DNA from 3 places in the Secundilactobacillus paracollinoides genome. Region 2 is predicted to be linked to each of the others. Evidence: predicted binding sites of a transcription regulator. Region 2 holds the regulator's gene; each other region holds the start of a gene.
The links. Region 2 encodes NrdR, which represses ribonucleotide reductase genes. Its sites were predicted from a motif close to ACACNATATATNGTGT; they were not measured.
Positions count from the first base shown of each region.

Region 1: AYR61_RS08770 (deoxynucleoside kinase) is a predicted target of NrdR. The motif match lies at 1,155-1,170, and genes of this name have one in related genera.
Region 3: pnuC (nicotinamide riboside transporter PnuC) is a predicted target of NrdR. The motif match lies at 978-993, and genes of this name have one in related genera.

Region 1 covers NZ_CP014912.1:2,065,648-2,067,924, forward strand. The annotation lists gene ltrA (group II intron reverse transcriptase/maturase) at 1-900, shown strand, start outside; gene AYR61_RS08770 (deoxynucleoside kinase) at 1,235-1,873, shown strand; gene serS (serine--tRNA ligase) at 2,180-2,277, shown strand, end outside.
Region 2 covers NZ_CP014912.1:2,983,501-2,985,777, forward strand. The annotation lists gene AYR61_RS13115 (DnaD domain protein) at 1-1,119, opposite strand, end outside; gene nrdR (transcriptional regulator NrdR) at 1,138-1,623, opposite strand; gene coaE (dephospho-CoA kinase) at 1,654-2,277, opposite strand.
Region 3 covers NZ_CP014912.1:1,831,819-1,834,095, forward strand. The annotation lists gene pnuC (nicotinamide riboside transporter PnuC) at 147-908, opposite strand; gene AYR61_RS07745 (hypothetical protein) at 1,245-1,673, opposite strand; gene AYR61_RS07750 (ribonuclease H family protein) at 1,848-2,277, shown strand, end outside.

The DNA of each region.
Region 1 (2,277 bases), 920 kb from region 2:
GTGGTTCAGTTCTACAATCAGGGCTATCACTATGTCGTGGATCTCGATTTAAAAGCATACTTCGATACGGTCAACCACGATCTGCTTATTAAATTTATTGAGCAGTATATTACGGATCCATGGATACTGCATCTCATTCGTCGCTTCCTAACCAGCGGTGTCATGAATGGTGGTCTATTTGAACGAAGTGATAAAGGCACCCCTCAAGGTGGCCCCTTATCGCCACTTTTGGCTAACATTTATCTCAACGAACTGGATAAGCTGTTAACTTCCAGAGGTCATAAGTTTGTCCGCTATGCGGACGATTGTAATATTTATGTCCGAAGCAAACGTGCTGGAGAACGGGTTCTGACTAATGTTACTCGCTTTCTTGAAGGCGACCTAAAGGTCACCGTCAATGAGGACAAGACATCAGTAAGTTCGCCTCTGCGGGCCAAGTTCCTGGGATTTTCCTTGGGGGTTGGTCGAGGAGGTGCGTATGCGCGACCTGCTTGGCAGGCCAAGCAACGCATCAAGTCTGCACTCAGGAAAATGACCAAGCGCAATCGGGGCGTTTCGTTAAACCTGGTGTTTAACGAGATTCATCAAAAGATGCGTGGGTGGTTACAGTACTATTCGGTCGGGAAAATGACCAATTTTATCCGTCACTTAGACGAATGGTTGCGAGCAAGGATTCGCCAGTATATTTGGAAACAGTGGAAGAAGCTCAAAACAAAGGTCAATCATCTTGTAAAACTGGGGCTTTCTGGCACCAGTGCTTATACAATGGCCAATACCCGTAAGGGTTATTGGCGAACTGCGCATAGCAAGACATTGACCTATACTCTGACAAACAAAAGACTGGAACGCCTTGGACTCATCAATATGAGCAAGACACTCCAGTCAATACAAAGTGCTTAAATTATTGAACCGCCGTATACGGAACCGTACGTACGGTGGTGTGAGAGGTCGGTAATTGAATTAATCAATTACCTCCTACTCGATTTTACAAGTCAGCACTTTCAATACGATAAACTGGAATGTCATTCTGTTGTCCTGAATGCCATACTAAGCTCAGATGAATCAAATGCCGCAGTATGCTGATAGAATGGTATTAAACAGCCATCGTTACAATTTCTATTGAATGCTGATCACGAAGTCTATGAAATAATTTGCCACAACATATTGCATTTCACTGGCCTGATGATACAATGGGTGGTACTGACTTTTGAAGGTTAAAGGAGAATTTTAAGCCATGATTGTACTTTCAGGAACTATTGGTGCCGGCAAGACAAGTTTAACGAACCTGCTGGCTGACCATTTAAACAAACCGGCGTTTTACGAATCCGTTGAGGACAATGAAATTTTGCCGTTGTTTTATCAAGACCCCAAGAAATATGGGTTCTTGTTACAGATCTATTTCTTGAACAAACGGTTGGACAGCATTAAGCAGGCTTTTAAGGATGACGAAACGGTGCTCGACCGGTCGATCTTTGAAGACTCATTGCTGTTTAAACTCAACGCTGATATGGGCCGGGCCACACAGACTGAAGTGGACATTTATGACTCCTTACTTCAAAACATGATGGAAGAACTGCCGAATGCGGTTCATAAAAAGAACCCTGATCTTTTGATCCACATCAACATTTCGTTTGATACGATGTTGAACCGGATCAAGAAACGTGGCCGATCATACGAGCAAGTGGCACAAGACCCAAGCCTTTACGACTACTACAAGCAGTTAGATGAACGCTATGTGGATTGGTATGCCAACTACAATAAGTCACCTAAGATGATGATCAATGGAGACGAATTGGACTTCGTTGAAGATCAGGATGCCCAACAAAAAGTGCTGGATCTTGTCGATGAGAAAATGGCATCCCTCGCGCTATAAAAAGCCTGTGATCAAGTTTACGGTGACGTGACTTGTAAATAGGGGTCAAATATCGTAATATAGTGACAGTAATCAAAACGCAGTGTGACTTTAGTAGGTCTTCCAGAGAGACGGTGTGAGCTGTGAGCCGTTGACCGAAACTCCATCACACGAAAGCGGACAGTTAATCCTGTACGGTGATCGCCGTTACCGATGAGAGTGTGTGGCAGAGGCCGCAAACTTGGGTGGTACCGCGAAGTCTTCGTCCCAATTTTTTGGGGCGGAGGCTTTTTTTGACGGTACAATAACGAAGGGAGAAGTACTATTATGCTTGATTTAAAGTTGATCCGGACTGAAACGGATTTCGTGAAGGAAAAGTTGGCAACCCGTGGTGTTGACGCGCAGGAGATCGACGACTTACTGGC
Region 2 (2,277 bases):
GGTCAGCGTGGACTGTTTCATATTCATAAGCAGATAAAAGATCAGCACGTTGACCACAGCGTTAGGAAAGACCTGTTTATTGAGTAAGCCTTCAACAATGCGCTGCTCGCCACCAGTTACATAACCGCCCTTTTCCTCGTGCATTTTCGTCAAAAAGGCCATGGGCGACACCTGGTTTGCCACTGTGATCAGTGCCTGTTCCTGCGGCGTGTGCTTGGTCGTCGACTGTTTTTGAGGCTCACTAGCCGCAGCCGTTTTCGTCTGTGCTGTCGTGCCAGTTGTCACTGGCGTCGCATTTCGTTGTTCTGACGCAATCATCGCTTGCAGCTGGCGGGCATTTAACGCGTTCGTCGCTAGATTGGTTGCCCGATTAATATAGTCCGCCATTTCAGGCTCCGTCAGGCCATACATCAGGTGCTCATTTAAAATGAGTTCCCGGTTGGCCTTAATATCCTCAAGGTTGACGTACGACCGCTTTAAAATATCGATCAGCAGATCAAAATCAAAGCGCGAACTTGCCGTCTGCTTTGGCCAGTTCGTCACATCGTCACTGCCCTTAAAGGCCGCTTTTGTTTCCGAGATCAACGCTGGCGGGGTGGCAATCAACCGGTCGTTCACTTGAAAGACGTCTAAAAATTGTCGCGAGATATTCTGCCAACCATCATGGGTCGCTTGAGGGCGCACAAAGTGGTCACGTAACCGCTTGAACTGTTTTTCACCCACCACGTCAAGCAAAAGCACGCTTAACAGATCATCCCCAAAAAATGTCCCGGCAGAAACAGGCTGCTGGAGTTCGTAGATCAATTCCGGCAGCTTGTCTGACTGGTTCCGATAGGTTTGAATCAATTCCAGGGCTTCAAGCCGCTGGCGGCAGTGTTCTAGCTCGCTCACACTGATGTTTAACAGGTCGAGTAATTCACTGTGTTTGAGCTGCACCTGAGTGCCGTGGGTCAATTCAAGCTGACGCCACAAAACGAGCAGCAACCCGTATCCAGCCACACCAATCAGCGGTTGATACAGGTCATCTAACACGTCGCGCTGATCCACAGTTAACCTGCCAGTTGCCATTATGGCAACCGTCGTTTTGGGGGTCAGAGAGGTGGTGTTATCCAGTGTCATCCGAAACGCCCCCATTCATTATTTTTGATCAGACTTGTCTGGTTTATCTTTATCTTTTTGCATGACGTCTTCGAGTTCCTTTAAGAAGACGCTCATGTCCTTAAACTGGCGGTAGACGCTGGCAAATCGGATGTAGGAAATCTCATCCACATCGGCCAGCCGTTTCATAACGTATTCACCAATCAGTTGACTCGAAACTTCATTTTCGCCCAGTGAGCGAATCTCATTTTCAACTTCGTCAACGATCTTCGTCATGACGTCCATTCCCACCGGTCGCTTTTCAGCCGAGCGAATGATACCGCGCAGGATCTTTTCACGATTAAATTCTTCTCTGGTCCCGTTCTTTTTGATCACCAGTAACGGTGTCACTTCGATCCGTTCAAAGGTCGTAAAACGAAAACCGCAATTTTCGCATTCCCGTCGTCGCCGAATCACCCGGCCTTCATCGGTCGGCCGACTATCAACAACGCGGGATCCATTATGATGGCAATGCGGACAGTGCATGGTCTCACCTCGTTTTCAACCATCTGGTCATTAATCGACCAAATGCAGTTTATTAAGCCATTCTACCACTTGGGCTTTCGTTTTATCAATAGAGCCGCCATTATCAACGACAATATCGGCCACGTTGATTTTTTCAGCCAACGGCAGCTGACTGTTGATCCGGCTGCGCGCATCGGCCTCAGACATGTTATCTCGTGCCATTAACCGCTGCAATTGGGCAGCCGTATCCAGCGCAACGACCATGATCACATCAACGTCATAGGCGTAGTCACCCTCAAACAACGTCGGCGCATCGAACACCACTAACGGCGTGTGTTTGCGGCGGTAAGCGGCCACCTGTTTTTTCACGGCCTTGTGGATGGCCGGACTCGTGATGGCATTTAGCTTATCCAGTTCATCTTCATCGTTAAACACGCGTTGGCCCAGCCGGTGGCGATCAAGCGTCCCGTCTGGTTGAATCATTGCCGTGCCAAACGTCGCTGCAATCTGGCTTAAAGCGAGTGAATCAGGTTCGACCACTTCACGCGCAACTTGGTCAGCGTCAATGACTGGGATGTCCCGGTCATGAAACACGGTCGCAACCGAAGATTTACCAGTGGCGATTCCGCCCGTCAGACCAAGCACGACTGTCTGGCTGGGCTTCTTCTTGAGCAC
Region 3 (2,277 bases), 1.2 Mb from region 2:
GGGTTACATGCAGCTTTCTGTTTTCCGAAACGCGCACAAACACTCCAATCAGAAAAAACTAAAAAAGAGACTGATGCAAACAAGCCAGTGGCAACCCCACCAACTTGCTGCACAGTCTCTTTACTTTTGTATGACGCATTTTTTACCTAGGCGTGGTCCTGTCCCAGCTTTAAAGCTTGAGCATACTGTTCCTCCTGGCGAACAACCCGGGAGCGTTCATGTTTATTGAACCAAGGTGAAATCGTAAAGGCCAACGCATCATTGGCGAGATACACTGCACTGTTCACGAACATGGCAAGGGTTGCTGAACCCTGCTGGAAGGAGATGAACCACAGCACCATTTGCGCGAGTCCTGACGCCACCCACCAAATATATTGATTGTTGTAGCGCATGAAACAAATGACACCAGCAGTCAAACTAATTGAGAAACTGATGGCGTCTATCCAGGGACGCGGATCGTTAGTGAAAGCGCCAATTAGGGTACCTGAGACACCGTAGACCACAATGGTCGATAGAATGGCAACCACCCAGGTTCGGGGCGTAAACTTACGAATTTTAGCAGCCATGTTGACGTTCCAGTTAGCACTGATCAAGACTGGCACATCTAAGGTAATGACGTACGCTAATTGTTCGGCCATACTGAGATAATTTTTAGCAGCAAACCCAGTGATCATGAAACAAATGGCAGAAAGGATCCCCAAGAAGCCGTTGACTGATTTTGCGGCGTTAATGGCAAGGACGCACAGAACACCCAACGTGGTACCGATAAAGGTCAGCACAGTCAGACCAGTGATCGGTGAGTTGACGAGGGTCATCACTTGGCAGCCCAGGCTAAAGAAGAAGAGATAGTAATTCTGTTGTGGCCAACCCTTTAGCTGATGAGAAAGAAATTGAAAATAGTTGCGCATTTTGGGACACCTTCCAATTATGAGAATAAATACTATATATGACAATTAAATGATAAAATTCAAAAGCAACCACAACATGTTGTAGGTGATATTTCGCGACAAAATTCATTATATCATCGAATGTACGTTTGGAAAGTCTTTATTTTCAGAAAATAGTCAATTTAAATCGATTAATCTGAAAACAATTCTGATGAGAACAGGGATAGCCGGCAATTTTACTATTTTTTGTCTGACAAAAGTCGACTCATTTTCTGAAATTTGTCACGTTATGGCACACACAAAAATCCCCACTAAATTCAAGTTGAATTTAGTGGGGATTCTTGTAAAATAATAGCGTTAAGCTTTCTTAGCCAACATGGCTTCTTTCTTAGCGCGGTGCATTTCGCGCAGCTGGTCCTTAAATGCAACGATATCGTCGGCATTTTTATCCTGCCAGTCTTTGAATGAGACCGATGTGTCGGAGTCACCCGGTTTTAGACCGGTATCAAGCCAAAATAGTGCTTGGCTAAGACCTGAGAAATTATGCATCCATAATGTTTGACCGTTTTCAGAATCAAAGGCAACATAGGACTTGTAATGCTTCTTCAGGAACGTGTGCTTACGAATTTTAAAAGCTTCCCGTTTCCGAGTTAACCAATAATCAGGTAAAATGTATTGACCGGTCAATGTGAGTTCTGGAAAGATTTCATTTGCCTGATTGTGCTGTTCTTTCAGCATAGAACGGGCTTGGATGATGTTAATAAGGTGGGCGCGGATAGCAGACATCAAAGATTCTCCTTAGGGACGACAGCCGAAAATGATTAACGTAGTGGACCATTCGACTTTAATTTTCTTACTCTTAGTTTTAACTTTAGCATATTATAAGGTAAATGAAAATTGATACGGCCTAGTTTATCAACATCTTAACTATAAATAGTCAAAATTAATGGAGCGATAGTCTTGAGCAAATATTATGCAATTAAAAACGGACGGCACCCTGGTATCTATACCACTTGGGATGACGCCAAAAAACAGGTCGATGGATTTTCCGGTGCGGTGTATAAAAGTTTTAAACAACGTAGCGACGCCGAAACATTCATGGCCGGGGTTGATCCGACAGCGGGTCATAGCAGATCAGGTAAACGACCAATTAAAACGCCAGTGCACGCGACTCCTGACCAGATTGTCGGATATACGGATGGCGGTTCGCGAAACACCGGTAACGTCAATGGCGGTCATGTGAAGGCCACCGACAAAGCCGCCTGGGCTTACCGGCTGGAACTGCCAGACGGCACAATTGTCGCCGATTCCGCTGGCGAATGGGGGGCCACGAATAATCGGATGGAGATCATGGCCCTGATCAAAGCGCTAACTAAGTTGCGGGATCTGG